One region of the Alteromonas sp. CI.11.F.A3 genome, then DNA from elsewhere that is predicted to be linked to it. Evidence: predicted binding sites of a transcription regulator. Region 1 holds the regulator's gene; each other region holds the start of a gene.
The links. The regulator sigma-54, encoded in region 1, starts transcription at its own class of promoters, with help from an activator protein. The targets are predictions, from matches to a motif close to GTTGGCACGNNNNTNGNNT.
Positions count from the first base shown of each region.

Region 2: a site for sigma-54 is predicted at 4,121-4,139, ahead of xdp1 (exosortase-dependent surface protein XDP1). Genes of this name have one in related genera too.
Region 3: a site for sigma-54 is predicted at 2,710-2,728, ahead of R1T43_RS07760 (EF-hand domain-containing protein). Genes of this name have one in related genera too.

Region 1 is NZ_CP136708.1:3,945,270-3,955,613, forward strand. Features, by position in the region: gene R1T43_RS16960 (phospholipid-binding protein MlaC) at 1-425, opposite strand, end outside; gene mlaD (outer membrane lipid asymmetry maintenance protein MlaD) at 536-1,009, opposite strand; gene mlaE (lipid asymmetry maintenance ABC transporter permease subunit MlaE) at 1,019-1,795, opposite strand; gene R1T43_RS16975 (ATP-binding cassette domain-containing protein) at 1,792-2,592, opposite strand; gene R1T43_RS16980 (calcium/sodium antiporter) at 3,027-3,983, shown strand; gene R1T43_RS16985 (KpsF/GutQ family sugar-phosphate isomerase) at 3,983-4,957, shown strand; gene kdsC (3-deoxy-manno-octulosonate-8-phosphatase KdsC) at 4,957-5,523, shown strand; gene lptC (LPS export ABC transporter periplasmic protein LptC) at 5,520-6,098, shown strand; gene lptA (lipopolysaccharide transport periplasmic protein LptA) at 6,067-6,630, shown strand; gene lptB (LPS export ABC transporter ATP-binding protein) at 6,633-7,358, shown strand; gene R1T43_RS17010 (RNA polymerase factor sigma-54) at 7,434-8,918, shown strand; gene hpf (ribosome hibernation promoting factor) at 8,948-9,235, shown strand; gene ptsN (PTS IIA-like nitrogen regulatory protein PtsN) at 9,244-9,687, shown strand; gene rapZ (RNase adapter RapZ) at 9,725-10,344, shown strand, end outside.
Region 2 is NZ_CP136708.1:1,803,298-1,813,641, reverse strand. Features, by position in the region: rRNA gene R1T43_RS07735 (16S ribosomal RNA) at 1-1,303, opposite strand, end outside; gene pssA (CDP-diacylglycerol--serine O-phosphatidyltransferase) at 1,909-2,754, opposite strand; gene xdp1 (exosortase-dependent surface protein XDP1) at 3,063-4,007, shown strand; gene xdp1 (exosortase-dependent surface protein XDP1) at 4,193-5,029, shown strand; gene prsT (XrtA/PEP-CTERM system TPR-repeat protein PrsT) at 5,133-7,946, shown strand; gene clpB (ATP-dependent chaperone ClpB) at 8,054-10,344, opposite strand, start outside.
Region 3 is NZ_CP136708.1:1,816,852-1,827,195, forward strand. Features, by position in the region: rRNA gene R1T43_RS07750 (23S ribosomal RNA) at 1-941, shown strand, start outside; rRNA gene rrf (5S ribosomal RNA) at 1,126-1,241, shown strand; gene R1T43_RS07760 (EF-hand domain-containing protein) at 1,749-2,537, opposite strand; gene R1T43_RS07765 (GGDEF domain-containing protein) at 3,017-3,985, shown strand; gene R1T43_RS07770 (hypothetical protein) at 4,025-4,357, opposite strand; gene R1T43_RS07775 (DP-EP family protein) at 4,684-5,049, opposite strand; gene R1T43_RS07780 (winged helix-turn-helix domain-containing protein) at 5,054-8,326, opposite strand; gene R1T43_RS07785 (hypothetical protein) at 8,584-9,096, shown strand; gene R1T43_RS07790 (DUF692 domain-containing protein) at 9,168-10,019, shown strand; gene R1T43_RS07795 (DUF2063 domain-containing protein) at 10,016-10,344, shown strand, end outside.

The DNA of each region.
Region 1 (10,344 bases):
TCAGGACGCTTAGGGTCTTGAACTACGGCACGAACCGTCACTGATTTTTTATCACTGAACGATGACTCAGGTTCAAACTGAACCGTTTGGTTATCGTAGTAGCCCATCGCAACCGCGTAAGACGTTATAAGGTATTGTCTGAATACGGTAATGTATTCACCCATTTTTTCTTGCGGAACTGATTTAAAGTGTTTGCCCAATACCATGAAAGCAGCAAATTTATAGTCGATATGAGGTACTAGCTCTTCTTCCATAATGGTGCGCAACATTTCAGGATCAGCTTTAACCGCTTCTTGATTCGCTTTAATTCTATCGAAGGTTTTAGAAGCAACGCCTTTAACCAACTCATACGGGTTTTGCTCGTTGATTTCTTGAGCTTGTGCCATTCCCACTAAAGAGAACATCCACACACCCATTACCATCATTAACTTTTTCAATGTTTATCTCCTGAAACTAAATGCTTACTACAACAGACCTGAAAAGTCCCTTTTTGGTTTCATCAGGTCTTTATTAATTCTAATTAACCTTTGAGCTCTTACTCTTCGTCACTTCCGCGACTAAATAAGAATTGCCCTATCAAATCTTCTAATACCAACGCCGATTTTGTGTCTTGTAAGTAATCGCCGTCTTTAAGGTTTGCTACCCCGTCAAACGAAAACCCTGGCTGGAAGCCAACGTATTGCTCACCTAGTAGGCCAGAGGTCAGTATGGAAACTGAGCTAGTTTCTGGAAAACCGTCGTAACTTTTCAAAATTGATAACTCTACTACGGGCGTGAAGTCTTCTTGATCAAGTGTAATAGAAGAAACACGACCAACGTTCACACCACCCACCTTTACCGATGAGCGTGCTTTTAAGCCACCAATGTTGTCGAATTTAGCGTACAGGGTGTAGGTATCACCATCGCCACCTACCGATTGATTAGCCACTTTAAGTGCCAGTAACATTACCGCACCAATGGTTAATACAACGAACATGCCAACCAATACTTCAGATTTATATTTATTCATGACTCAACCCTACTCAATGCCAAACATAAGGGCGGTAAGCACGAAGTCCAGCCCTAATACTGCTAATGAAGAATACACTACAGTTTCTGTAGTAGCTTTGCTGATCCCTTCCGACGTAGGAATAGAATCGTAACCCTTAAATATGGCTATCCAAGTGACAACCAAGGCAAAAACAAGGCTTTTAATGATACCGTTTACCACATCTTCGCCCCATTCCACCGTAGACTGCATAATTGACCAATAGCTGCCAACATCTACACCTAACCAATCAACGCCCACTAGGTGACCGCCTAAAATACCTACCGCACTGAATATCAGCGCCAGCATTGGCATAGAAATCATGCCCGCCCAAAAGCGAGGTGCGACAATACGTCTTAGCGGGTCAACCGCCATCATTTCTAAACTACTAATTTGCTCAGTGGCCTTCATTAGACCAATTTCAGCGGTGAGTGCAGAACCGGCTCTACCTGCAAATAACAGCGCGGTAACGACGGGTCCAAGCTCACGAAGCAGTGATAACGCCACCATAGGGCCTAAGCTACCTTCAGCGCCGTAATCAACTAAAATAGTATAGCCTTGCAGCGCCATCACCATGCCGATAAACAATCCTGACACGATAATAATTAACAAAGACTGAACGCCCACCACATGAACCTGCTTGATGGTAAGCGGAATATTTTTTAATCTAGGAACGGCAAACAGCGCTCCCATTAACATGTACGTAGCGCGGCCAATGGCGGTTAACTTGCCAATGGTCTTAGCACCTATTGATTGGAAGAACTTCATTTATCCCCTCCGAAAAAGGTATTTTCTATATCCGGAGCAGGGTAATGAAATGGCACAGGCCCATCAGCTTTACCTTTTAGGAACTGCTGAACTAACTCTGAGTCGCTTTCTCTAATTTGCTGCGCGGTTCCTTCACCAATCACCCGTTTGTCTGCCAAAATATAAATATAATCGGCAATAGTGAGCACTTCGGTCACATCGTGGGTTACCACAACGCTCGTTAAGTTAAGTGCGTCGTTAAGCCCTCTGATTAATTTAACCAGTACGCCCATAGAAATAGGGTCTTGGCCAGCAAAAGGTTCATCGTACATGATAAGGTCAGGGTCTAACGCGATAGCTCTGGCTAATGCTGCTCGACGTGCCATGCCACCAGAAAGTTCGCTTGGCATGAGTTGCGCTGCGCCTCTTAGCCCAACAGCCTGTAGCTTTAATGCGACAGTTGTAGCGATAAGATCTTCCGATAACTTGGTATGTTCACGCAGCGGAAACGCCACATTGTCAAAAACCGTCATGTCAGTGAACAAAGCACCGCTTTGAAAAAGCATGCTCATTCGACGACGTGCTTGATAAAGCTCTTTACGGCTCATGGCGACAATAGAATCACCATCAAACTGTATATCACCTTCATCTGGAGTTAATTGCCCGCCTATAAGGCGCAGTAAGGTGGTCTTCCCTATACCACTGGGGCCCATGACGGCCGTAATTTTGCCTTTCGGAATGCTCAGCGTAATACCGTCGTAAATAACACGGCCTGCGCGTCGAAAGGTTAGGTTGTCTATCTCGACTAAATGGTCCATAGCGATTTTATTTATCGACCCTTGAATAATTAGTGATACCAGCAAAGCAAGTAATGACACACATCACTCACTTCCTATAGATGTAAGGTTTAAGCTACTTAAGTCGCCTTTAACGTTATTAGTTTTGTATAACTGCTTTAGATAACAGCTAATGCAAAGGCAAGTTCTATGCCTTTGAGTACGTTAAATCGATAAAGTTTACTGAGCAGTGTAATTTAGTGTCATTGTACGCTTTTTCAAGCGCGGCACAAAAGCAAAACGTTACAAGTTATGTTCGATTTATTCGAATTTAGAAAATTCGAATAATTTTCAATCAGTAAGCTCGTTCTAAGGGGCACTTAATACCACCTTTGCTAAAATAAGCGATAGTTCCCATAGGCAAATGGCATTGTTTTTGCGACAATCTTGTGAAATTCCTAACTATGCTGGTTGTTGTGCTTTTAAACGTAGTCATTTTTTTAGTTGGACTGATTGTACTTAGCTGGAGTGCAGACCGTTTTGTTTACGGTGCATCAGCGTTTGCCAAGAATATTGGTATGGCGCCCATGATGATAGGCTTAACCATTGTCGCAATGGGTTCGTCTGCGCCTGAAATTGTGGTGTCAGCCGCAGCATCTATTAACGGTAATATGAATACCGCCGTAGGTAATGCATTAGGCTCAAACATTACCAACATTGCCCTTGTGCTTGGTATTACTGCGCTAGTTAAACCGCTTCTTGTTGCCTCCTCTACGTTAAAGCGTGAACTCCCTGCCCTGCTTGTTATTACCGTCATAGCGGTTGCTTTTCTTTTCGATGGCGAACTTACTCACCTGGAAGGCATCATTCTTATCAGCCTCTTCGTCATTGTTTTGGGCTTAATGGGCTGGTTATCTATGAAAGTGGATAAAGAAGACCCGTTAGTGAGCGAGACAACCGATGAAATTCCTAACGATGTGCCCACCTCTTCCGCTATTTTCTGGATTGTTGTTGGCTTAATATTGCTACCGTTAAGTGCACACTTCTTGGTAGGTTCAGCAGTAGAAATAGCTCAGTACTTAGGTATGTCGGATTTAGTTATCGGTTTGACCATTATTGCTCTAGGTACCAGCCTGCCCGAATTGGCTGCCAGTATTGCTGGTGTGCTTAAAGGGGAAGATGACTTAGCGTTAGGAAATATTATTGGCTCTAATATTTTTAACTTACTTGCCGTACTTGGCATGCCGGGCTTAATCTCCCCAGGCGCGTTAGACCCTGACGTTTATAACCGCGATATGTTCGTTGTGCTTGGTCTAACCTTATTACTGTTCTTATTTAGTTTCACCTTGATGGGTAATCGTCGAATAAGTCGAAGAAATGGCGGCTTATTGATTGCTTGCTTTATTGGTTATCAATTTTGGCTTTTTGCGTAATGTCACAAGAAAATAGCTTCATCACTTCAGCCAAGCGCGTCATAGAGATAGAAGCGCAGGCAATATCAGCGCTTTCAACTCGCATGAACGATGACTTTGTTACTGCGTGCACCTTACTGCAAAATTGCGCGGGCAAAGTGGTGGTATGCGGCATGGGTAAATCAGGGCATATCGGGCACAAGATTGCAGCAACACTTGCCAGTACCGGAACCCCGTCGTTTTTCATGCACCCAGGCGAAGCTAACCATGGCGACTTAGGCATGTTAAGCAAAGGTGATGTGCTACTCGCTATTTCTAATTCTGGTGAAACCGCAGAGCTTGTTAATTTATTACCCATTGTAAAGCGCTTAAACGTGCCGGTTATTGCAATGACTAACAGCGTAACCAGTTCTTTAGGCCAGCACGCAGACGTGGTATTGAATATCAGTGTAGAAAAAGAGGCGTGCTCGTTAGGCTTAGCACCTACCTCTAGCACTACCGCGACGCTGGTAATGGGTGATGCCCTTGCCGTCGCGCTACTTGATCGCAAAGGTTTTACCTCTGACGATTTTGCGCTTTCCCACCCTGGTGGCAGTTTAGGCAGAAAACTACTACTTAAAGTAAGTGATATTATGCTGACAGGCGGCGAATTACCCTTGGTAGACGAAAACGCCCTCGTTGCAGAAGCGCTATTGGAAATTTCCAATAAGGGCTTGGGTATGACAGGGGTTATCGATAACCAAGGCTTATTGATTGGAATTTTCACCGATGGTGACTTACGCCGTATTTTAGATGCCCGCATAGACTTGCATACTGCAACGGTTACACAAGTGATGACCAAAGGCGGTAAAACAACCATGCCAGAGCAACTCGCCGTAGAAGCGCTAAACTTAATGGAAACCCATAAGATAAGCGCGCTTATGGTAACGGATGAAGCCCGCAAACCTGTGGGCGCGTTTAACATGCATATGCTACTTAAAGCGGGAGTTTTATAATGAGCAACACCCAAACAACCGTAAATACACTTTATACCGCTATGCCTGAGGCTTTGTATTCCTCGTTAAAGCATGTTCGATTATTAGTGTGTGATGTAGATGGTGTGTTTTCAGATGGCCGTATTTACCTTGGTAACGCGGGCGAAGAATTAAAAGCATTTCATACCCGAGATGGCTACGGCGTAAAAGCGCTCGTAAATTCTGGGGTAGCAGTAGCAGTCATTACGGGCAGGCGCTCTGCCATTGTCGAAAATAGAATGAAAGCGCTGAATGTTGCACACATCGTGCAAGGTGAAGAAAATAAATCTGACGCACTTGCCGAACTTATGACTCGCTTATCACTTAAGCCCGAGCATGTGGCGGTGGTAGGTGACGATATGCCAGATACCGGCATGTACCCTCACGCTAGTGTAAAAATTGCGGTAAAAGACGCCCATCCTGCGGTTGCACAACAAGCAAACTGGATCACCACGTTACCAGGTGGCTTCGGTGCGGTACGTGAAATATGTGACACTCTACTTCAAGCAAACGACAAGCTGCACGGTATTCAAGGTGCTAGCGTATGAAGGTATTAGGGTTTGACCGATTAGGCTTAAGTATTTCGGTGTTATTTATATTGGCATCCGCCATGTATATTCCGATTTGGATGGAAGAAGATCCTACCCAGCAGACTAATCAGGGGTTAGATGCATTAAAGCCCGCTTACAAAGCCAAAAACTTAACGACCACCTTGTATAATCAAGAAGGCCAGTTAAATCACAAAGTATTTGCGGCGTCGATGGAACATTACGACCAATTGGGCTTTGTTTTATTCCAAAAGCCCAGATATACATTGTATACCGACGATGCACAGTCTCCGTGGGAAGTGACCGCGACAGAAGGTACTTTGTACAATAACGAATTGATACAGCTAGAAAATAATGTCGTTATTGAAAACCAAAGTGTCGATGACTTTGTAAGAACAATACGCACAGCGTTTATAGAGATAAACCTGTACACTAAGCAAATGACATCTGATCAGCCCGTGGAAATACGTGGCTTACAATATGTGATTAACAGCAATGGGTTTAACGCCAATTTGCGTACCCAGGAATACGAGTTAATAGACCATGTACAAACCATTTATTCGCCTAGCCTCTAAAGCATTAGCGACCAGCCTAGCTGTTAGCCTATTCGCTACTGTGGCTATAGCGGCTGAAAGCGACTTTAACAAACCCATTAAAGTCGACTCGAAATCGCAATTTGTTGACGGCAAAAACAAAACGTCATTGTTTAAAGATGATGTACGAATTACCCAAGGTTCTTTGGTAATAAATGCCGATGAAGTTGAAGTTATTGCCAGCGAAGGTGATGGACGAGAGATATTCGTTGCTCGCGGCAAACCAGCTAGCTACTCGCAAGAACTTGAAGACGGTGCCACCGTCACAGCGAAAGCCAATGAAATTCGCTATGAAGTGGTAAACCGAACTATTTCTTTACAAGGTAGTGCCGAGCTACAGCAAGACACCAGTAAAGTACAAGGCGACAAGATTACCTTCGACATGGTCACAGAACAATTGCTTGCAACAGGCGGCGAAGATGGTGAAGGTGGCAGAGTAACTACCGTATTTACGCCTGAGGCAATACGTAAAGCGTCATCGAATAACGAAGGCGATAAGGCGGACGACAACTAATCATGGCAACGTTGAGCGCACAGAGCCTTGCAAAGGCGTATAAAGCACGTCAAGTGGTTCGCGATGTAAGCTTATCAGTATCGACTGGGCAAATCGTTGGATTACTCGGCCCAAATGGTGCCGGTAAAACCACTACCTTCTACATGATTGTTGGCCTAGTACCCCTTGATAAGGGCAAAATCAGCATTGATGACAGCGAATTAACCCACGAACCCATGCACGAACGAGCACGTCGCGGAATTGGATATTTGCCGCAAGAAGCCTCGATTTTTAGAAAATTGACGGTGTTTGAAAACATCATGGCTATCTTACAAACCCGTAAAGGGTTAAGTTCAGCAGAACAAGAACAAGAAGCCGATGCGCTACTTGATGAATTTAATATCAACCATATACGTAATAGTACGGGTATGAGTTTATCCGGTGGTGAACGTCGCCGAGTAGAAATCGCACGAGCATTAGCAGCCAATCCGCAATTTATTTTGCTAGATGAGCCATTTGCAGGTGTTGATCCTATATCGGTTAATGATATAAAGAAGATCATTCAACATCTTCGTGACAGAGGAATTGGAATCCTTATCACCGATCACAACGTAAGAGAAACACTGGATGTGTGTGAGAAAGCGTATATTGTGAGCCAAGGCGAACTCATCGCGCAAGGGACGGCAGAACAAGTTTTAAGTAATCAGAAAGTAAGGGATGTATACCTAGGAGAACAATTCAGGCTATAGTTACTGTAACCGAATTGTCACTTTCAGTTTTAAACACGGGTATATTCACAACAAGAGTTTAAAAATAAGACGTAGATGAAACCATCTTTACAGCTAAAGTTCAGTCAACAACTTACCATGACACCGCAGTTGCAGCAGGCAATCAAGCTGCTGCAGTTGTCTACGCTCGACCTGCAGCAAGAGATTCAGGAAGCACTAGACTCAAACCCACTTTTAGAAGTTGAAGAAGGCGGCGATGACCACCCTGTTGAGAAAAACAACATGGATGGAGACGACCCTTCTGTAGAAGCGGCTCCAACTGCATCTAGCGATTCGTTAGAAGCTGGAGATGCGCTTGAAAAGAATGACCTTCCCGACGAGTTGCCAATTGACAGCACATGGGATGAGTATTACTCGGCCTCATCTGCACCCGCTCCAGGTCCATCTAATAATGATGACGACCAACTGTTTCAGGGAGAAACTACCGACAATATTCAAGACCATTTGCTTTGGCAGATGCGTTTAACGCCGTTTTCGGATACCGACCGCGCAATTGCTACCGCCATTATCGACTCAATTGATGAATCTGGTTACCTCAACGTACCCATTGAACAGATTTTAGAGTCAGTGAATTCCGACGATGTTGAAGAATTGGTGGAAATGGACGAAGTTGAATGTGTACTAAAACGTATTCAAATGTTCGACCCTATCGGTTCAGGTTCACGTACTCCGCAAGAATGTTTGCTTGTGCAGCTTCGCCAGTTCTCAGACGATACGCCATGGCTTACTGAAGCAAGACAGCTTATCAACGAGTATTCAGATCTACTTAGCAGCAAAGACTACCGTACGTTAATGCGTAAGAGCCGTTTGAAAGAAGATCAACTTCGCGAAGCCATGCGCTTATTGCAAACGTTGAATCCTCGTCCAGGTAGTGCATTAATTACCAAAGAGCCGGAATACGTTATTCCTGATGTTTCGGTAAACAAAAAGAATGGCCGTTGGGTGGTAGAACTTAACCCCGATAGCCTGCCTAAATTAAGCGTAAATCAGCAATATGCTGCCATGAGCAGACGCTCTAAAAACAGCAGCGATTCGCAATTTATTCGCTCGCATATGCAAGAAGCCAAATGGTTTATAAAAAGCCTTGAGTCAAGAAACGACACCTTGATGAAAGTCGCGAACTGTATTGTGCAGCAACAAATGGGCTTTTTCGAGCACGGCCCAGAAATGATGAAACCAATGGTGCTTAATGATGTCGCAGAAATGGTAGATATGCATGAATCCACCATTTCACGTGTCACCACGCAAAAGTATATGCATACTCCACGTGGCATTTTCGAATTGAAGTATTTCTTTTCTAGTCACGTGGCAACGGAATCTGGTGGTGAGTGTTCATCTACCGCTATTCGCGCACTAATCAAAAAGCTTGTGGCAGCGGAAACGCCCAGCAAGCCATTAAGCGATAGCAAGATTGCTCAATTGTTGGCCGAACAAGGCATTAAAGTTGCCCGGCGAACAATAGCAAAATACCGGGAATCGTTATCGATTCCGCCGTCAAACCAACGCAAAAGCCTTATCTAAAGGCCTTGATAATTTAAGGAAGACGAAATATGCAAATCAACCTTACCGGTCATCATGTCGAAATTACTGACTCTTTGCGTAGCTATGTCGATACTAAGTTCAGCAAACTAGAGCGTCACTTTGATCACATATCTAATGTGCATGTCATCCTGAACGTCGAAAAACTCAATCAAAAAGCCGAAGCCACCATGCACCTTAGCGGCGCAGAAGTGTTTGCTTCATCTCATAATACAGATATGTATGCGGCGATAGACAGCATGATCGACAAGCTCGACAGGCAAGTTATCAAGCATAAGGAAAAGCTGAAAAAGCACTAAATATTAGTATGGAAATTCAAGCCATAGTAAGTTTGGACCGCACCGAGTGTGCGGTTCAATGTAATAGTAAAAAACGTATTCTAGAGATTATTAGCGACATTGCCGCTAAAAATAATCCCGACATCGATCAGGCCACAGTTTTAGCTAGCCTACTTGGCCGCGAACGAATGGGAAGTACGGGTATTGGCAATGGCATTGCATTGCCTCACGGTCGATTGCCGGGTTTAGAACACGTTATCGCCATTATTGTAACCAGTAACCCTGCCATCGATTTTGATGCGCTTGACGATCAACCCGTAGATATATTCTTTGCCTTGTTAGTACCTGAAGAAAAAACAGAGGGTCACTTACAAACACTTGCTACCGTTGCCGGTAAACTAAGTGATAAAGAAACGGTGAAAGCCATTAGGCGGGCCTCCACCAGTGACGACATTATTACGGCTTTAAGCTAATAAAGCACAGCACCATATTTTAAAGGGAGAAATGCAGGTGAAACTGATTATTATCAGTGGTCGATCCGGTTCAGGAAAATCAGTTGCGCTACGTGCCCTTGAAGACTTAGGCTACTATTGCGTAGATAATATTCCGGTTAACCTTCTCCCTACCCTTACCCATACTGTGGTTGATGAATATGACCAAGTCGCGGTAAGTATCGACGTAAGAAACCTGCCCAAAAATCCAGCTGACTTGGTAGAAATCTTAGATTACCTACCCTCGTCTTGGTCTATGACCATTGTGTATATCGACGCCAGCGACGATGTGCTGGTGAAGCGTTTCAGTGAAACACGCCGACTTCACCCGTTAGCCAAGCTCAACAAATCCTTATCTGAGTCGATAAAAGCCGAATCAGATTTGCTTGCGCCTATTGTTGAGCGCGCCGATTTGTATATTGATACAGATAAGCTCACCATCCATCAACTCGCAGAACTTATCCGCGAGCGAATTCTAGGTAAGAAAAGCTCTCGATTAGTATTGGTGTTCGAATCGTTTGGCTTCAAGCACGGCATACCTAAAGACGCCGACTATGTATTTGACGCCCGCTTTCTACCCAACCCCCATTGGGAACCAGATTTAAAGCACTTAACTGGCTTAGACGCGCCTGTGGAAGT
Region 2 (10,344 bases), 2.1 Mb from region 1:
CTCCAATCCGGACTACGACATACTTTAAGGGGTCCGCTCCACATCACTGTCTCGCATCCCTCTGTATATGCCATTGTAGCACGTGTGTAGCCCTACACGTAAGGGCCATGATGACTTGACGTCGTCCCCACCTTCCTCCGGTTTGTCACCGGCAGTCTCTTTAGAGTGCCCAACTAAATGCTGGCAACTAAGGACAAGGGTTGCGCTCGTTGCGGGACTTAACCCAACATCTCACGACACGAGCTGACGACAGCCATGCAGCACCTGTGTTTGAGTTCCCGAAGGCACGAAACTATCTCTAGTAACTTCTCAACATGTCAAGTGTAGGTAAGGTTCTTCGCGTTGCATCGAATTAAACCACATGCTCCACCGCTTGTGCGGGCCCCCGTCAATTCATTTGAGTTTTAACCTTGCGGCCGTACTCCCCAGGCGGTCTACTTATCGCGTTAGCTTCGCTACTCACGGCTTAAAGCCACAAACAGCTAGTAGACAGCGTTTACGGTGTGGACTACCAGGGTATCTAATCCTGTTCGCTACCCACACTTTCGCACATGAGCGTCAGTCTTTGGCCAGGGAGTCGCCTTCGCCACTGATGTTCCTCCAGATATCTACGCATTTCACCGCTACACCTGGAATTCCACTCCCCTCTCCAAGACTCTAGTCTGCCAGTTCTAAATGACCGTCCCAGGTTGAGCCCGGGGCTTTCACATCTAGCTTAACAAACCGCCTGCGTGCGCTTTACGCCCAGTAATTCCGATTAACGCTCGCACCCTCCGTATTACCGCGGCTGCTGGCACGGAGTTAGCCGGTGCTTCTTCTGTTGTTAACGTCACGGCTAGCAGGTATTAACTACTAACTTTTCCTCACAACTGAAAGTGCTTTACAACCCGAAGGCCTTCTTCACACACGCGGCATGGCTGCATCAGGGTTTCCCCCATTGTGCAATATTCCCCACTGCTGCCTCCCGTAGGAGTCTGGGCCGTGTCTCAGTCCCAGTGTGGCTGATCTTCCTCTCAGAACAGCTAGAGATCGTTGCCTTGGTGAGCCTTTACCTCACCAACTAGCTAATCTCACTTGGGCCTCTCTTTGCGCCAGAGCCGAAGCCCTGTTTGGTCCGTAGACATTATGCGGTATTAGCAGTCGTTTCCAACTGTTATCCCCCTCGCAAAGGCAAGTTCCCAAGCATTACTCACCCGTCCGCCACTCGACATCATCTAGCAAGCTAGACATGTTTCCGTTCGACTTGCATGTGTTAGGCCTGCCGCCAGCGTTCAATCTGAGCCATGATCAAACTCTTCAATTAAATATATCGAATATGAATCGTCGTTGTGTGACACTCTTAATGAGTGCCCACACAGATTGTCTTGTTATAAATTGTTAAAGAACATAGTGCAGAATCGCGACGCTTTTGGTCGTGACTTCTGCGCAAGGAGGACCGTGGCTACATATAGTTGCTAGCGTCTTTCTTGCTTCGCTTCTCTCGAAGCGGGAGGCGTATAATACGCCGTTCGTTTTCAGTGTCAACGTTTTTCGTAAATTTCTTTTCGAACCGTTGTTAACTCCGAAGAGTTAATGAAAACTGTTTTTCCGGTGTTGTTACCAACTCCTTGAAGCGAGGCGCGCATTTTACGCGATTCGGTTTTTGTGTCAACACTTTTAGAAAATTTATTTCAAAAGTATTTCCTTGAAAACCTTGCCAGTACTGCCTTTAAGGTTGTAGTGACTTGCTTTGTCAGTGTAAGTTATTTTACTTTCCTGTCGAAGCGGATGCGCATTCTAGAGATTTCTGCGGCAAGGTCAACCTCTTTTTAATAATTCATAAAAAAAGCGACCTAGAAGGTCGCTTTTTAGTCTTTTGGTATATTAATACAACTAACTCATCACTATTAATGGCTGAGAGGCGTGTTTTTACACTTTATTAGATGACCTTTCGTCTTGCTGCCCTTCGCTACTGTCAACAGTATCAGTTGCACTATTAGCATTAGCATTAGCATTAGCATCAAAGTCTGCATCTTCTTCTTGCTCACCTACTACGTCGTTCAAGGTAACTTTATCGACGGTTCTAAATGTATTAATTGGGCCAGCAAGCGCATAAAGAGAAAACACAATAAAGAGTACTAAAGCAGGCTCTGTTGCTACCACTACAAATATAAGTAGCACAATAAGTAGCCCTACGAAAGGAACCTTCCCATGCCAATTCAATTCCTTGAATGAATTGTATTTGAAGTTACTTACCATTAGTAGGCCAGCGAAACCAGTGACTAATGCAACTACAATTCCGTAGTCTGTACCTACAGCATCATATTCAACGCCTACCCAGACTAAGCCAGCAACTACTGCTGCTGCAGCCGGGCTAGCCAAACCTTGGAAGAAACGTTTATCAGCAATACCAACCTGCGTATTAAATCTCGCTAAACGTAAAGCGGCACCTGCCACATAAACAAAGGCAGCTAACCAACCGAACTTACCGAGTTCAGTTAAGCCCCAGTTGTATGCCACTAATGCCGGCGCCATACCAAATGACACCATATCGGCCATTGAGTCATATTCAGCACCAAAATCGCTTTGCGTATTGGTCATACGCGCAACTCGACCATCTAATCCATCAAAAACCATAGCAACAAATATAGCTACTGCTGCTGCTTCGAATCTCCCTGTCATTGAAGACACTACTGCAAAGAAGCCTGAAAATAGCCCAGCAGTGGTCAATAGATTGGGAAGAAGATAAATCCCTTTTCGCTTTTGTTCAGACATAAGTCCTCATACTTCTATATATAATGCAGCAATTATTTCATAGATATTGTTTAACGCCTAGCAAAGTAAATTCTACGTATGCGTTATCTATAAATAATATTGTGCAACTTGGTTTAAATTTACATGCGCAAACTTATCTAATAACTAGGTATACGCCCACATACCTTTTTTAGCTCACCGTTCAGTTATCATACAAATCCATGTTGAAACTAGCGATACCTTTAACGACGCCTTAGAGGTTGTACCTCTGCTCAGTAAGAAGAGGTATTCGCGCCCAAGCCCAATTAGGGTTTATAAGGAACACCGCCATGCGCAGTTTATTTAAAAAAGTAGCACTACCATCGCTACTCTTATTCTCATCAACCACAGCAATCTTCGTTGTTGGAACTGGCAATGCGCAAGCTACCTATCACAACAACCACAACTATTCTTATTGCGGTAGCGGTAGCTCTAATAGTAGTGGCAATCAAAACTCATCCTGTAATTCTGCGTTGGGTGAGCATACTTATGATTTGGTAGAAGACGGGGTTTATCAAAGTACAAATGCCAACGACTCAAGTATCAGCATAGATGGTGTCAGTATATCACTTGCCGCCTTTTCAGATACTCAGGGTGTTTACAACGAAACCGTAGTAGGTGCAGATTTAGAGAAAATATCTAATCAATGGGCCTATGGTGTTACCAACAACGACGAAGCAATTTATAGCGGTAACTCTGATCACGCCATAGATAACTTGAATTACAATTATCAGGGTAGTAACGCTGCGTACAGAAGCGGGACAACCAATGTTGAGAGAGACTACGACTTCGTACTTCTTTCTTTCGACCAAGCTGTAACCTTAACCGGTGCAAGTTTCTCTTGGCTATATGACAGCAACGACAGTCAAATATCTGTCGCAGCATTAGGAAACACTTCAACGCTGACTTCCGGGGTTAATACTTGGAGCGATATAGTTGCAGATGCATTGACGTCAGCATCTTTTGATATAGAGAATTGTGAAACGCTAGACCACCGCGCCGACTTTACCTTTACTGAATCCTCTCAGTATTGGCTAGTTGGGGCTTATAATACCGTTTTCGGTAACATAGGCGGGTATGTAGGTAATGACGCATTCAAACTTGCTAACATAGGCTTTTCCACAACTGAGACACAAGCCCCCCCCGCTCCTACAGAAGTTACTGAGCCAGGTACGCTTGGATTACTTATGGCATGTTCACTATTTGTGATGTGGCGCCGTAAGAAAAGCATTTAAAATTATTAGACTTTAGATCACTAATGAGTGGTTGTACCTGTCAATAAAATTTACAAAATGAAATAAAAAAAGTTGAAATTTAATAAAAATATTATAAAAACAGACATATAGAAATTGGCACGATAAATGCTGCAGATAATGAAAATTTATATAAATCTATTTTCATCAGCATCAAGGTCGTATGTATGAAATTCTCAAAATTAATTATAGTAGCCTTATTGGTTTCTGCTTTCTCAGCATATGCAACCGATAGCAGCCTAAATGAAGCTACCTATTCTTTAATTAATGACGGTATTAGCCAAACCGTAAACCCTGACGCCTCAAACGGCAAGTCAGTAATTGTAAATGGTGAAGCTATTTATATCGGTGTAACAGGTTGGTCCGATACAGGTGGCGCCGGAAATGACTTAGTTGTTCAGGGCACTAATTCATCGGCACTAAAAAAATGGAACGCTACTTGGTCAAATGGTGTAGTAACGTCAGGCTACGGCATCCAGAACGATGATAATGGTGACAGCCATGCTATCGATAATTACAACGATTTTGACATGATCCTGCTAGCATTTAGCGAAGAAGTAACGTTGACGGACGCATCGTTTAATTGGCTAAAGGGTGATAATGGAAACAAGGAAATTACCGTAGCGGGTCTAGACTTAGATAGTTCTTCCCCATTCCTTAGTAATGATTCATTCACTTGGAGTGACGCGGCTTCTCATGCAGTGGAAGGAGCAATAGGTCATTTCGGCATAGCAAATACCGCTGAAAATTATTACTTTAACTCTACATTTAGTAATTTATCTTCAGCAAAATACTGGTTAGTAGGCGCCTACAATACGTATTTTGCTGATTCAAACAAAATTGAAAATAATATTAAACTTAAGCTTTCTGGTATAGGTTTTACAACTGAAACAGACGCGACCACACCCCCACCCGCTCCTACACCGGTTAGCGAGCCAGGTGCACTTGCGCTGATGAGTATAGGTCTTGGCCTTTTAGCTTACCGCCGTAAGCGTCGCGTTTAATTGTTTTAAAACGCAGGGAAAACACGTATCTTTATAAGGTGGCTTAGGCCACCTTTTTTTATGCTATTTTTAAGCTTCAGCTGGGTAATATTTTAAGGTAATTATGGATTTGGTTAATAATAAAAAAGGTTTTTTCAAGCGAGCACTTGTCTCGGCTATCGCAACCTCATTTTTTGCTTTCAATAGTTTCGCAACAACTTCTGAAGATTATGAAAAAGCACTCTCGGCTTTTAACGAGACTGCTTACGATGAAGCCTATATACACCTAAAAAACAGCTTACAAAAAGATCCCGAAAACCTTGCTGCAAAAATGTTGATGGGTGAAATTTTACTTATTAACGGTTATTTAAACGCAGCTGAATTGGAATTTGTAGAAGCGCTAGAAATGGGCGCCGATATAAATTTATTGGCTGAGTTGCTGGGCAATACCTGGTTGTTCATGAACAAGTATCAAAGCATCGTCGATTTCACCGATGTGGACAAGTTATCTGGTGACGCTCAGCGGGAGTGGTTACTGATAAGAGCTACCGCGTGCGTTCGATTAGAAGATAATGAATGTGCGCTTAAAGATTACAATACGATTGTGGCCTCTTCACCTAATTTTGTGCCAGCGATAAATGGGCTAGCCTCTATTGCTTTGCAAAACGAAGAGTTAGTTGAGGCCAACCAACTGATACAGGACGCTATTTCCATCGAGCCAGAAAACGCTATTTCATGGAGATTAAAAGGACAATTAGCTTACCGCCAAGGCGATAAAGATGCCGCTACTGCCAATTTACAAAAAGCGCTTACCTTTAATCGAAACGATCCTATTGCACTTCGTAATTTAGTTGATTTGTATTTGGAAGCGAAAGACTACGATACGGCAAAGTTGTTTGTTGATGAAATTATTGAAGATACGCCAAACGATCCTTTAGCTATCCTGTTGAACAGCTGGTTGCAAAGTAGAGATAACAAAGAGGCCATTGATAATAAAAAGCTAAAAGAGCTAAATGACTTTATGGCGCAGCTCGATCCAGAGTTAATTACCTCTCAACCTATGCTGCTTTATATCAGTGGTTTAACTAACTTTTTCAATAACAACATGGAAACAGCAGCTAAAGATTTTTCCGCTTATCTGCAAAAAGAGCCCGAAGACTTGCAAGCAGTACTAATGCTCAGTCAAGTTTATATGGCTACCCAGCAAGACAAACAAGCACTGCTACTTCTAGAACGCTATCAAGAGCCTTTAATGGAAAACCCCGACTCTGCACTTATGTTGGGTGACCTTTTCATTCGTCAAAAAAAGGCATTTAAAGCTGAACGACTGCTTCGAAATTTAGAAGAAAAGTATCCTGGTGAAGGAAAACTTCAACTATTCAAAATTAAGTTGATGGCGGCTAGAGGTAAACAAGATCAAGCCTTGTCTATTCTTCAAGAGAACCTGCCAAAATACACACAGAATGCCGGTTTTCTATTTACTTATTCGTTAATGAATTTGCAAGCAGAGCGTTTTGAACCAGCCCTTGAAGGGGCTAACTTGCTAAACAAGCTATTCCCTGATGAAGCCGAGGTTTATAATTTAAAAGCCGGTATTCTTATTAGACAGGGGCAACTAGTAGCGGCAAAAGAAAATATTGAAAAAGCACTCGAGCAAAACCCTACCCTCTTTCCTGCGAAGTTTAACTTAGCAGCTACAGAAAGTCGTTTGGGTAATGTTGATGAATCAAACGCGCTGGTAGAAGAGTTACTTATCCTATCGCCACAGCACAGTGAAACCCTAATGTTGAAAGCGTTCAACATGACTAAACAGGGCTATGTAGAACCAGCGAAACAGATTTATCTCGATATACTTACCTTAGACCCATCAAATGTGGGTTCAAGAGAAAGGCTGTCATCCTTGTACCAACAGCAAGGTGATACAAAAAATGCGTTGTATCATTTAGATTTACTGTTAAAGGATAACTTCGATAACGCAGAGTACTTACTTCGAAAAGCATCGCTACTCATAAACTCAAAGCAGCGTGCTGAAGCAGAAAAGACGCTCAATATTGTTCGCAATTTTATTAACGACAACCCAAGAGATTTAGTAACGTATTCCGATTTGATACGCTCGCTAGGCAACAATGACCTATCGCTCAACGCGATGGAGCGGGCATACAGTATTTCGCCAGAGAATAGCTTTATTTCTTTACGGTACGCCAGCTTACTGCTCGACTTACAAAACAATACTAAAGCTAAGTCACTGTTAAATGGCATGCCAAAAGCAAAAGAGCAAAGTCCAATTTATTGGTATTTGATTGGCCGTTTAGAAGCTAATTTGAACCAAGACAAGGCAGCAGTCGATGCTTACCTCAAGGCTCTGGATGTTAACCCAAGCTTTTCTCAAGCTTTCGTTGCCATTTATAATTACGCGTTGAACGAAGAATTTGTAGACACCTTTCTATCTAAATCTAGAGAATTGATAGCAGAAAATGACGCTAATCTATTAGCGAAAAATTTATTAGCGCAATATTTGTTTTTCATTCGTGATTTTGAAGAGTCTACCGCGCTATACAAAGAGTTAGTCGAGAACCCAAATACACTTAATCCTGCTGAGGCTTATAACCGTTTGGCTATTATGGCCGTTGAGGATTCATTAGAAACAGCCCACGCATACGCTAATACAGCCTTCGAACTACAGCCTAATTCAGCCAAAATACTTGATACCTTTGGTCATATAAAAGCATTGCGAGGCGAATATGAAACCAGCCTTAAACTATTACGCGACGCCTTTGCCCGAGATGCCAATGACCCTAATATTCGCTATCATCTTGGTTATACATTGGCGAAGTTAGGCAGAATCGAGGAAGCAATAGAAGAGCTAACCTTTGCGGTAAATGTGAAACGCCCTTTCTTTAAGCGTCCTGAAGCACAAAGCCTGCTCGATAGTCTTTAATTACGCTCGTTAACTTTTTTACTTTATATATAAAAAAGCCACACTATCTACCAAGATGTGTGGCTTTGTTTTATCTACACGCTCAATTTCGCGGCATAGTTAATTAATCACTGATTTGAAATCACTAGCTTTTCATTATCTACATCTATTCTAATAACAGAATCTGGCACCAAATCACCTGAAAGTAACTTTTGTGCAAGTGGATTTTCTATATGAACCTGAATCGCCCGTTTGAGTGGCCGCGCACCATATACAGGATCGAAGCCAGCATCAGCGAGTTTGTCCATAGCCGCGCCAGATAAATTAAGCTTGTAGCCTTTTTCTACTAATCTAGCACGCAGTGCTGCCAGTTGAATTTTGGCGATTGATTTAATTTCGTCTTTGCCAAGTGGGTGGAATACCACAATGTCATCAACTCGGTTGATAAACTCAGGGCGGAAATGCTGCCCTACCACCGACATTACTGACGCTTTCATTTCTTCGTACTGACTTTCTTCATGTTGCGTTTGAATAATGTCAGAGCCTAAGTTAGACGTCATGATCACTACGGTGTTTTTGAAATCAACTGTGCGACCTTGCCCATCGGTTAAGCGACCGTCGTCTAATACCTGTAGTAAGATATTAAAAACATCAGGGTGTGCTTTTTCTACTTCGTCGAGCAAAATAACTGAATAAGGCTTTCTGCGCACCGCTTCAGTTAAATAGCCGCCTTCTTCATACCCAACATAACCGGGAGGTGCGCCAACTAAGCGGGCCACAGAGTGCCGCTCCATGAATTCCGACATATCAATACGCACCATGGCGTCTTCGGTGTCGAACATAAAACCGGCTAGCGCTTTACATAATTCAGTTTTCCCCACCCCTGTTGGCCCCAAAAATAGGAAAGAACCGATAGGTCGATTAGGATCGGCAAGACCTGCTCGAGAACGCCTGATTGCGTTAGACACAGCCTCAACCGCTTCCCCCTGCCCTACTACACGTTTGTGTAATACGTCTTCCATTTTAAGAAGTTTATCACGTTCGCCTTCTAGCATTTTAGCTACTGGGATCCCCGTCCAACGTGACAAGACATCGGCAATTTCAACATCGGTGACTTTATTTTTAACTAGCTTAGTTTCTCGGGTTTCATTTTCAGAGGCCCGTTCAAGCTTAGCTTCTAACTCAGGAATTCTACCGTATTGTAGCTCCGACATACGATTTAAGTCAGACGCTCTTCGCGCAATTTCTAAATCGAGTTTCGCTTGCTCTAGCGACGACTTAATAGTCTGCGTACCTTGCATGGCTTCTTTTTCATCAAGCCATACTTTTTCAAAGTCATTATATTTAGTTTCAGCCTGCTCTCGTTCGAGCTCAATCATTTCTAATCGTTTATGACTGGCATCATCGGTTTCTTTGGCAAGCGCTTGCTCTTCTAATTTCAATTGAATAATACGACGCTCTAACCTGTCCATATCTTCAGGCTTTGAATCAATTTGAATGCGAATGCTCGACGCTGCTTCATCAATCAAATCAATAGCTTTATCAGGAAGTTGCCTGTCGCTGATATATCGGTGAGATAAACTGGCCGCTGCAACAATGGCGGGGTCAGTAATATCTACCGAGTGATGCAGCTCATAACGCTCTTTCAACCCACGTAATATAGCAATAGTGTCTTCTACACTCGGTTCATCAACCACGACTTTTTGGAATCGGCGTTCAAGGGCTGCATCTTTTTCAATATATTGGCGGTATTCATCAAGGGTTGTGGCGCCCACACAGTGCAATTCACCTCGGGCTAGCGCGGGTTTTAACATATTCCCCGCATCCATAGCACCGTCGCCTTTTCCGGCACCAACCATAGTGTGCAGTTCGTCGACAAATAAAATAACGCGGCCTTCTTCTTTAGCCAATTCATTGAGTACAGCTTTAAGGCGTTCTTCAAATTCTCCGCGATATTTTGCGCCCGCCACCAGCGCTCCCATATCAAGGGAAAGTACCCGTTTATTCTTAAGGCCTTCTGGCACTTCACCGTTGATAATACGCTGGGCTAAGCCTTCAACAATGGCGGTTTTTCCTACCCCTGGTTCACCAATTAACACGGGGTTATTTTTAGTTCTACGTTGCAAAACTTGCACTGCACGACGGATTTCATCGTCGCGACCGATAACAGGGTCTAACTTGCCTTGTTCTGCGCGCTCGGTTAAATCGGTGGTGAATTTTTCCAATGCTTGACGCACGTCTTCTGCATTAGGATCGTTTACAGTTTGCCCGCCTCGCATGGAATCGATAGCGTTTTCTACGTTATCTTTGGTAATGTTAAGCTGCTTTAAAATTTCGCCTAATCGACCGTTATCTTGAATAGCGGCAAGTACGAAAATTTCAGAAGTAATGTATTCGTCTTTACGCTGCTGAGCGATTT
Region 3 (10,344 bases), 2.1 Mb from region 1:
CTGCACGAATGGTGTAACCATGGCCACGCTGTCTCCACCCGAGACTCAGTGAAATTGAAATCGCAGTGAAGATGCTGTGTACCCGCACCTAGACGGAAAGACCCCGTGAACCTTTACTACAGCTTGGCACTGAACATTGAACCTACATGTGTAGGATAGGTGGGAGGCTTCGAAGCACAGTCGCTAGATTGTGTGGAGCCGTCCTTGAAATACCACCCTTGTATGTTTGATGTTCTAACATTGGTCCCTTATCGGGATTATGGACAGTGTCTGGTGGGTAGTTTGACTGGGGCGGTCTCCTCCCAAATAGTAACGGAGGAGCACGAAGGTTAGCTAATCACGGTCGGACATCGTGAGGTTAGTGCAATGGCATAAGCTAGCTTAACTGCGAGACAGACACGTCGAGCAGGTACGAAAGTAGGTCATAGTGATCCGGTGGTTCTGTATGGAAGGGCCATCGCTCAACGGATAAAAGGTACTCCGGGGATAACAGGCTGATACCGCCCAAGAGTTCATATCGACGGCGGTGTTTGGCACCTCGATGTCGGCTCATCACATCCTGGGGCTGAAGTCGGTCCCAAGGGTATGGCTGTTCGCCATTTAAAGTGGTACGCGAGCTGGGTTTAGAACGTCGTGAGACAGTTCGGTCCCTATCTGGTGTGGGCGTTGGATGATTGATGGGAGCTGCTCCTAGTACGAGAGGACCGGAGTGGACGAACCGCTGGTGTTCGGGTTGTCATGCCAATGGCATTGCCCGGTAGCTACGTTCGGAACGGATAACCGCTGAAAGCATCTAAGCGGGAAGCCGGCCCAAAGATGAGTCATCCCTGACTTTTAAAGTCCGGAAGGGTTGTTATAGACGATGACGTTGATAGGCAGGATGTGGAAGCGTTGTAAGGCGTTAAGCTAACCTGTACTAATTGCCCGAGAGGCTTAACCATACAACGCCCAAGAGGCTTTATATCTTGAGTGTTGTAAGACAAAGCTAATAGTAAGCAGAGTAGTAGTACTCAGTGCTCAAAGATTGATTACGTGAATATCAGAATTCCAAAATTGTTAATTATTAAAGTAATATGGACTAACTAAGTCGGTATTACGCAAACGTTAAGTTTGCAACCAGTTTTTCCTGGCAGCCATAGCGATACGGTACCACCTGATCCCATTCCGAACTCAGAAGTGAAACGTATTAGCGGCGATGGTAGTGTGGGGTTTCCCCATGTGAGAGTAGCACACTGCCAGGTCCCATTCGAAAGAAGGGCTATCCTAACGGATAGCCCTTTTTTTATGCGTGATAGAAAGTGAATTGACTAGTACCACCTGACTGGAACGCCAGCTCGGTGGAGTGCCACCCAGCCACACCCGAACTCAGAAGTGATAAATGTGTCGGGAACACATTTAAACGCGCTTTAGCGCGACCCGAAGGGTGTAGGGCAGGAGCCCGAAATAAACGTATTAGCGGCGACCGGTGACCGGCGCAGGAATAGTGTGGGGTTTCCCATGTGAGAGTAGCACGGGGTGGACCTCCACACTGCCGGATCCCATTCGAAGAAATTGCTTCACAACGATTGCTTCACAACGATTGCTTTACAACGACAACTACCCTAACGGATAGCCCTTTTTTTATGCGTGATAGAAAGTTCGACTCTATATTAAAACTTTTCTATTTTGTTTAGCTGCGCTCTATAAGCGACTTACAAAAAAAGCCCCGCAGATGCGGGGCTTGAGCTATAACACTATAAAAATTAGTGTTACTGGCCCATTGTCTTAATTTCTTCAAAATATCTACGGTATTCCATACGCGTAATAAGTTCGTTGCCATCTTTATCCATAGTCATGAAATCACCTTTAATACCAGCGTTTTCAATTTCACGTTTAGATAGTTCACCATCTTTATTGGCATCGGCTTCATCGAATCGCATATTTGCAGCATCCGTAACTTCTGTACGTAATGTCTTGTTCTTTTCACTGATCACAGCACCCGTTTCTTCCATGGCATCACCATGTTTCATCGACTGTTGTGTGTCGCTAGTTTTCATTTCAGAACGCATTTCTTTATTTTGTTCACTAATTACATCGCCGTCTGCGCCTATAGAATCCTTTTTAGCCATAGCGGATGTTTTGTTCATTGATTCATGGTTTGCACTGGTTTTCATTTGTGTACGTAATTCTTTATTTTTTTCGCTAATTACGTCGCCACCTGTGCCCATAGCCTCTTTCTCGTCAATGGAATGATGTATTACACCAGCTTTGTCGTGGTTTGCTTTCTCTTTAACAACAAGTTCGTCAGCAAATTTTTCAGGCTTCGCTTTTATGTAGGCAGTAAACTCAGAGTGGTTAATCATAGCATCGCCATCTGAATCTATATTAGACATAGTTTCTTCAGTAATACTTCCCTTAACCTCTTCCTTTGAAAGCATGCCGTCGCCATTTGCATCTAGTGCCTCAAAGTCTGAAGTTATCCTAGATTCGTGATGGGCAGCGAAAGCAGAAGTAGACATTACTGCGCCAATAACCATTGCTAACGTTAGCTTTTTCATAATAAATTCCTTCTTTTGCATTTGTAATGCATTGGGTTGAACATGAGAAGTGAATGCCAAAACCGTTCTCGGTTTAAATGACTATTACAAGGCACTAAGGTATTTTCAGCCTTTACTCCTACATATCTCTATTCCTATCTTAAAAATCACATTATTTCGTTCCAGATTTATAATTCATACTTTGTGCCAAGCATTAACCTTCTGATTTAAATGGCATTTTCTTTTTTTGTATTACAGGTTTAAGTAAATAAAGTGTTAAAAGGACACATGCTGTGAAAAATATGCACTGTGCTATATGCCACAGATATTCCTGCTCGAACGTTGCACATCCTACTTAATTGATTCGAGAGTTAACCTTCCCGTAATAGAATTTGTTATTTAAATCAGTGTTTTAAGTCGTAAGGTAACCAGAAGGTTTAATTAGGGAAATTTCCTTAATCTTTGTTCCATCAATACAGCCCAGAGCTAGGGGATAAGGAATGTTTTCAACAATGCTTAGTAAAAATATCAATAAAAAACCCACAGAAAAGCTTTTTAACTTTTACCAGGACTCTTCACTTTCGCGCATGATTAATTTTCTCAATGAAGCAGTTGTCGTTATAGATGCTAACGGCACTATTGAAATGCTTAACTCTACTTCCGCCTCATTACTGGGAATAGAAAAAGATAGACTTCTTGGACATAACTTACTTGAGTTAGTGATAGATGATACAGGCAAGTCTCAGACCTATGTAATTGAGAGTTTAGATGCAGGCCAGCAGGGTTTAATTTCCTCCCCCCCTATGGAAGTTAATCTTCAAGCTGACAGCGACAACAAAACACAGGTGTGTGTGGAAATGTCGATATCAACGTTACCAGAAGCATTCTCGTCGGCTAATACATTGTATCTTTGTATACTCCGCGACCTTACGCTTCACAAGGCCGAGTATGGTTCGTTATTGCACAAAGCTAATACCGATTATCTAACAGGGCTAGCTAACCGTCATCGGTTTGCTGAATACCTTGCTAAACAGTGGGATGTTTGCGAAAAAGACGATGTGCCGTTAAGTATTATATTTATTGATATCGATCACTTTAAAAACTTTAACGACCAGTATGGCCATATAGCAGGGGATAGATGCATAAAACGAATAGGAGAAACTATTTCGTTAAGCCTTCCTAATCGAGATACGTTAGCCGCACGCTATGGCGGTGAGGAGTTTGCCTTAGTGTTGCCCCGTTGTTCAGCACAGACCGCACAATTGCTAGCGATACGTATTAAGCGACATATATCGCAACTAAGCACCAGGCAGTTTGCCCTATCGCAAGAATCAGAATTAACAGTAAGCATGGGGGTGGCAACCCAAATGGAAAACCGCTATAGCGCTAAAGAAGAATTATTGAATGCCGCTGATACATTGCTTTATCAGGCTAAGTCTCAGGGAAGGGATCAGATTTGCTTTTTGTAAACTGAGAGAGAAGCGGCGCAAACCGCTTCTCAATCTATATTAATTTCTCTTCTTATTGATAATTTGAGGATCACACATGAAGCGCACGCCGGTTTGTTTATCAAGTACCCATACTTCTATGTAAATGTCGTCGGCAACATCGTCACCGTCATCAACACCAATGTGAATGCTGGCATCGGTTTTATCTTCTAAGGTTACATCACCAGGGCTGGTTGCGGTAACCCAACGAAAGGCGTAACGGTCATTTAAAGCGGGCGAAAATTCGATATCCAATTTACGATTAGTATTGCCATCAAATGCAACTGCTTCGGGTGTGTAGCGATAGTAATAGCCTTCACCAATTTCCACATGTTTGGCATCGGCAGGCGGCACTTCATCCGGTGCCCAAAGCTGTAAGGTAAAGGTGGCCGTGTTAGTAGTTTCAGTTGAATTTGTTGTTGATGTGGCTTCTTGGGCTAACGTTGAGAAAGAGAGTAGTACCGCTAAAAAAACAACGGCTTAAGCAATGTTTTACTATTCTTATATATAGACTTCATTTTTATTCCCTTAAAAAATTGAACATTAAATACGCTACTTTTAGTAGCGCATAAAAATTATAGCAGTATTGTTTGGTGTATAGAATAGTGAGGTATGAGAGTTTATAGCTCCCATTTATAGTCTTAAATTTAAATAGGCAGCAAGACGCTGCCATCATAATACTAACTTTTCTTTCGATTAATGATTTGTGGATCTTGACTAGTATAAACAGAGGATTTAGGTGCTGTTACTAATTTCATACAAATGTTTTCGGTCGTACTGTCCGAATCTACAAAAATAATAGTTTGCCCATCTTCAGTTATACTGTAAATCAAATCATTGTCTAAATCTCCAGAAATAATAGGGCCTACAAATTGCAGCTCGCTAGAATCCTCTCTCAATGTGTACATGATGAGGGTATTTGATTCAGTTACAGTTACATTACCTGAAGTAGGGTTACCTGATGTATCGTAAATAGTATAGCGTGGTGGCGTTTCTTCGGTGTTAACGGAAACCGTGAATTGAGACAATGGAGTTGGGTTAGACATGTTTTTATTCCTTGTTGATGTAATTAAAGTAGTATGGAAAAACTAAATTATCTGCGTAACCCCGCAGTAACTCATCCTTTGCAAAATTTTGATTAATGCATTTCTTCGCAAATAGATGAGGCATTAAGGTTTCTGGGTGATATGAACGCTCAACCATAGGAGTGGTAATGTTAAGTAAACTCCTACAGAGTTGGGCTGCTACATCATAATTCTTTAATATTTTATTTTGGACGATATGAGCAATTATATATTTTGCTTTTTTGTTGTATTCTGTGAAGTAAAGCTGACCGCTTATGATAGTGTCTTCACTTGTTTTGGATAAACTTATATATTTTAAGATGTCTTCGACAGTTTCAAATTCTTTGTTAATCTGAAAGTGCTCAATTAAAGAAAAAAGTACCCAATTAGCATTTATATTCTTAATTCTATCTAGCAGTTGTTTTGGATGAATTGATTGTTTCAGTTCGGATTTTGACAATAGTAGTTGTGCCTCGATGTGAGCTAAGTCTGATTGCCATTCACTGTTGTCGATATCTTGTGATATTACAGATTTGAGAATGTAGTGTGCGTTCTCTAAAGTTTCTGCGTAAATATTATTATACGTTAATTGCTTTGCTATCGATGCCTTCTGAACTAACACCACAGCAAAGGGAACACTAATCGCTGCGTTTGAGGTGTTGGATAAATATATTTTTTCAAAAGCTTCTTCAGCCTCTCCATACAACCCATAAGCTTTTTCATACTCTCCCGTATGAACAGTGGCCGACGCAATCCACGACAGGGTATCGGCAGCATAAAGCTGAGCATCAAGGTCACCAGGGGTTTGTTCAGCGATATATTGTTTGAGCTTTAGTGATGCACTGAAGTATTCAATCGACTTACTAAATTCGAAGTTTTCATATTCAAGAGAGCCCAAAGAGTTTTGTGCGTAAGCCACCTCCATCATGGCGTCAGTATTATCCGGAGCTAGTGCTAGCATACGTTCGCTATACCCCAAGTAACGCTCGAATGCCGTTCTGGCTATGTCCATCAAGCCATCATTATAAGCAATGTGGCCCAACCAAAATGCGTTTGCCCCCGCAGCTTTTAGCAGCTCGAAGTGATTAGGCGCGTCACTCAACAGCGCCTTTATTTGCACATCCGCTTCTTCGTAAGCGTCTTTCGCAGTGGCTACATCGTCACGGTAAAATCGTACTTCTGCCATAGCTTGCAGTGAAAGCGCATGTTGAAAACGCAGTTCGAAACTAGGTTTTGGCGGGCTAATGGTAAAAAATCCATACTCACTAGATTGCTGGGCTTGTTCAACATAATGAAGCGCTTGTTCGCTAATGCCTTCCAATAAATCCATGCGCTTTACACTTCTAAGCTTGTCGGCAAAGTCACCTATCATATAACCCATTAAATTTTCAGCTTCTAACCGCTTCCTTTCGGCCAGTTGTTGCGATTGCTGACTTTGTAGCATGGCGCCAAACGAAATGACCGTTAAACTGGCAAGGGCTGCAAAGGTCACCCCGCGAATAACGCGTTTCCGTTGAGCGGTTTTTTGCGATGCCTTAATGAGGGCGAGTTCGTCTTGGGAAAGGCTTAAACTAGTGTCGCCTTTTAACGCCAAAGCATCCGTTAAGGGCTTTCCTTCTGTAAGCAAAAACGCCTTACTTTTATTATCTTGTAGCCATTGTTTGGTTTGTTGTTCTAGTCGGCCTTTGCTCACCAGCGCGCTTTGGTGCTGCTGGATCCAATCTTGTACCCGCTGCCAGCGCCTAAGCACGGCTTCATGCGCTACTTTAAAGCAGGCTTTGTCTTGATAAAGGTGCGATACAAATAAACGATGCTCTACCATTAGCTCGACAAATTTTTTCTCGTTATCGTTATTAAGTTCACTCCAAAATGCGGTGCGGCTGGTTAAGTTACTGCCATCTTGGGTAAGCGTTACAATAAGAGGAAGCACGCGGTCGAGTGCGGTTTTCACTAATGCCGACATTTGTAGATAAAGCTGTTCAGCTTTATGCCCAATTGCGCCTTCTATGCCGCCCAACTGTTTGTAGGTACTAACTTGCAGTAAGTTGTCTGTTCGCTGTAAATACAGTTCTTGTAAGGTGTATTGTAATAATGGAAGGCAGTTGGGTTCAGCCGCGGCATCGGTAAGTATAATGTCGTCTAACGTAACGTCGGTATGGCTATCTTCTTCCCACACTAGCCCTGCGGCAATAGCAGGAAGACGTATCATCTGGCTTAATTCACTGGCAGAGGGGGGCGTAAGGTCGAAATGTGCTCCGCGCTCTTTATTTTTCATTAGGGTGGGATATGCCGCTAAGTGATGGTAGAAATCATTCCTACATACTAACAACATCAAAATGAAGCCACTTTCAGCCAATGTTTCAAGCAGCGTGAATACCGCTTGCTTATGGGCGCCATCAACATGGTTGGTGGCCAAATAGGCTTCAAGGCGATCGAGTACAATTACATAGCATGGGAAAGCGACGTTGTTGTACTGGCTTGTAGTAGTAAGTTTAGCTTTCGCTATATTGATAACCGACTTGGGGTCACCCTTTAGTTTTGCCGCTAACGAATCTGCACTTTCCCCTTCAAATAAGGGGACATCGTTAATATCCCAATCCAGCATACAGGCGGCAAGTTCTTCTACAATCTGTGCTGCCTGAATATCTGCAATATCAATACTGGCGTAATCGATGGCATGAACACCATTCGCGCCCTTATTGTTTAATAACCTAGGTAATAAACCGGCGTGCACTAACGAACTTTTACCTGAACCGCTAGGGCCGATAATAAGGGTAAAAGGGCGTTTTTTTGTGAATTGGTCCCCAAGCCTAGCGAGCAGATTTTTTACTGCTGCATTTCTACCGTAATAAACTTGGCTTTCTTGTTGTGTAAACGCGGTTAAACCAGGGAACGGAGATTGACCTTGCCAATCGGTTTCTGCAGCACGTGTTTGTTCATCTTCTAAAAACTGAACATCGGCAATAACCCGATATCCCCGCTTTCGAATGGTTTCTATAAAAGAAGGCGCGCTGGCTTTATCACCCAATGCTTTGCGTAATTGAGTAATCGTTTTATGAATAGGGTTATCGCCAACAGGTGAGTCGGGCCAGCATTGAGCAACAATGTCATCGGCGCTAACTACTTCCCCCGCTTGTTGGCACAATAGCAATAAAACGTCCATTGCTTTAGGCTCAATGGCGCGCTTGGTTTTACCTAATATAAGGCTATTGGAGGCTGGCTCTACTTGCCAGTCACCCAAATAAAACTGCTTTAACATGTGATAAATTTGCTCAAAAGAAATCAATCAGAACAAACCTAACCTACTTTAGTTGTAAGGTAAACGAGTTACGCTGAGTTAGGTACTACATCGATTCTAAACTGGGACTATAAAATTTAGCTAAAAATACCTTTAAATTTTAATAATATAAAAAATATTAATAAAAAGTGAAATTTGATCACTGTCTCCTAGGTCTATACTACTATACGTGCTTACCGCACGTTAAAACCAGACTTATACTTTTGAGGGTAGATAAAATGAAACAAATTAAAAAATCTTCTGTTGCTACGGCACTTGGTGCGGTTGTTATTGGCTCGTTGGCATCTACGGTTGCTATGGCTGAAGTTAACCCATTTTCAATGCAGTCATTAGAGTCTGGCTATAGCCAATTCGCTGCTGAAGGCAAATGTGGTGAAGGTAAGTGCGGTGGTGATAAAGCCGCCAAATCTGCAGAGGGCAAAGCAACTGAAGGCAAGTGCGGCGAAGGTAAGTGTGGTGGCGACAAAGCGGCTAAAGCAACCGAAGGTAAATGCGGCGAAGGTAAGTGTGGTGGCGACAAAGCAGCCAAAGCTACCGAAGGTAAATGTGGCGAAGGTAAGTGCGGTGGCGATAAAGCAGCTAGCATGGCTGAAGGTAAAATGGAAAAAGCCAAAGAAGGAAAATGTGGCGAAGGTAAATGCGGTGGCGATAAAGCAGCTAGCATGGCCGAAGGTAAAATGGAAAAAGCCAAAGAAGGAAAATGTGGTGAAGGTAAATGCGGTAGCATGTAAAGCTACGGCAATTGCAGTATAAAAAAGGCCGTCATTCGATGGCCTTTTTAGTGTGAAATTGGGGTGAAATAATGAAGCATATTCAAGGTGCAGGTTTAGGTTTTCGTCGCGAGATGTTAGATGAGTTGTTACCAACATTGCCTAGCGAAGTCGACTTTTGGGAAGTTGCGCCCGAAAACTGGATCCCTTTAGGGGGCACATACGAAAGTCAGTTTGCCCAAAGTATTCAACAAGCGCCTTTTACCACACACGGTTTGTCCCTTTCTATCGGGAGTAGCGACAAGCTCGATATCGAATTCGTTAAAACGGTAAAGCGCTTTTTAGACACACACAATATCGATTTATATAGCGAACACCTAAGCTATTGTTCTGGTAACGGCCATATGTATGACCTTATGCCTATTCCTTTCACCGAAGACGCTGTTAACCATGTTGTAAGCCGCATAAAGCAGGTTCAAGACATTATCGAGCGGCCATTGGTACTAGAAAATGTGTCTTATTATTTGGCGCCAGGGCAAGAGATGTCTGAACTAGATTTTACTAATGCGGTATTAGCAGAGTCAGGTTGTTCGTTACTGCTTGATGTGAACAACGTCTATGTAAATAGTATCAATCACAACTATGACGCTTATGACTTCATAAACCGCTTACCTAGCGACAAAATTGTCTATGGTCATATTGCTGGTCACTTCGATGAAGCCCCAGATCTAAAAGTAGATACTCATGGCGCTGATGTTATTGAGCCTGTATGGGATTTACTGAAGCATGCCTATAACACCCACGGTGTGTTCCCTACATTGTTAGAGCGTGATTTTAATATTCCCGCTATAGGAGTGTTATTAAAAGAAGTGCAGCGTATTAAAGTGATACAAGCTCAGTGTATTGCAAGTCACCAAACCGTATTCGAAGGGCAGTCTGCATGAGCGAGAATTTTAAATCCGTTCAGCAAGAGTTTGTTAATGCGATTAAAGATCCAGATTCGTTTGAAACAAACGACGCCGACATTAAACGCCGCATGGATATTTACCAATCCCTGTTTTTTAATAATATTTCAGGTTTTATAAGCACAGGTTTTCCGGTGTTAAAATCATTGGTAAGCGAAGAAAACTGGAATGCATTGGTGCGCGCCTTTTTTATTCATCATGAAAGCCGTTCTCCGTATTTTTCAGATATTAGCAAAGAATTTGTAGAGTATTTATCAGCAAGCCCAGAACTCTCATTTCAATTACCAGCATTCGCCGCTGAGCT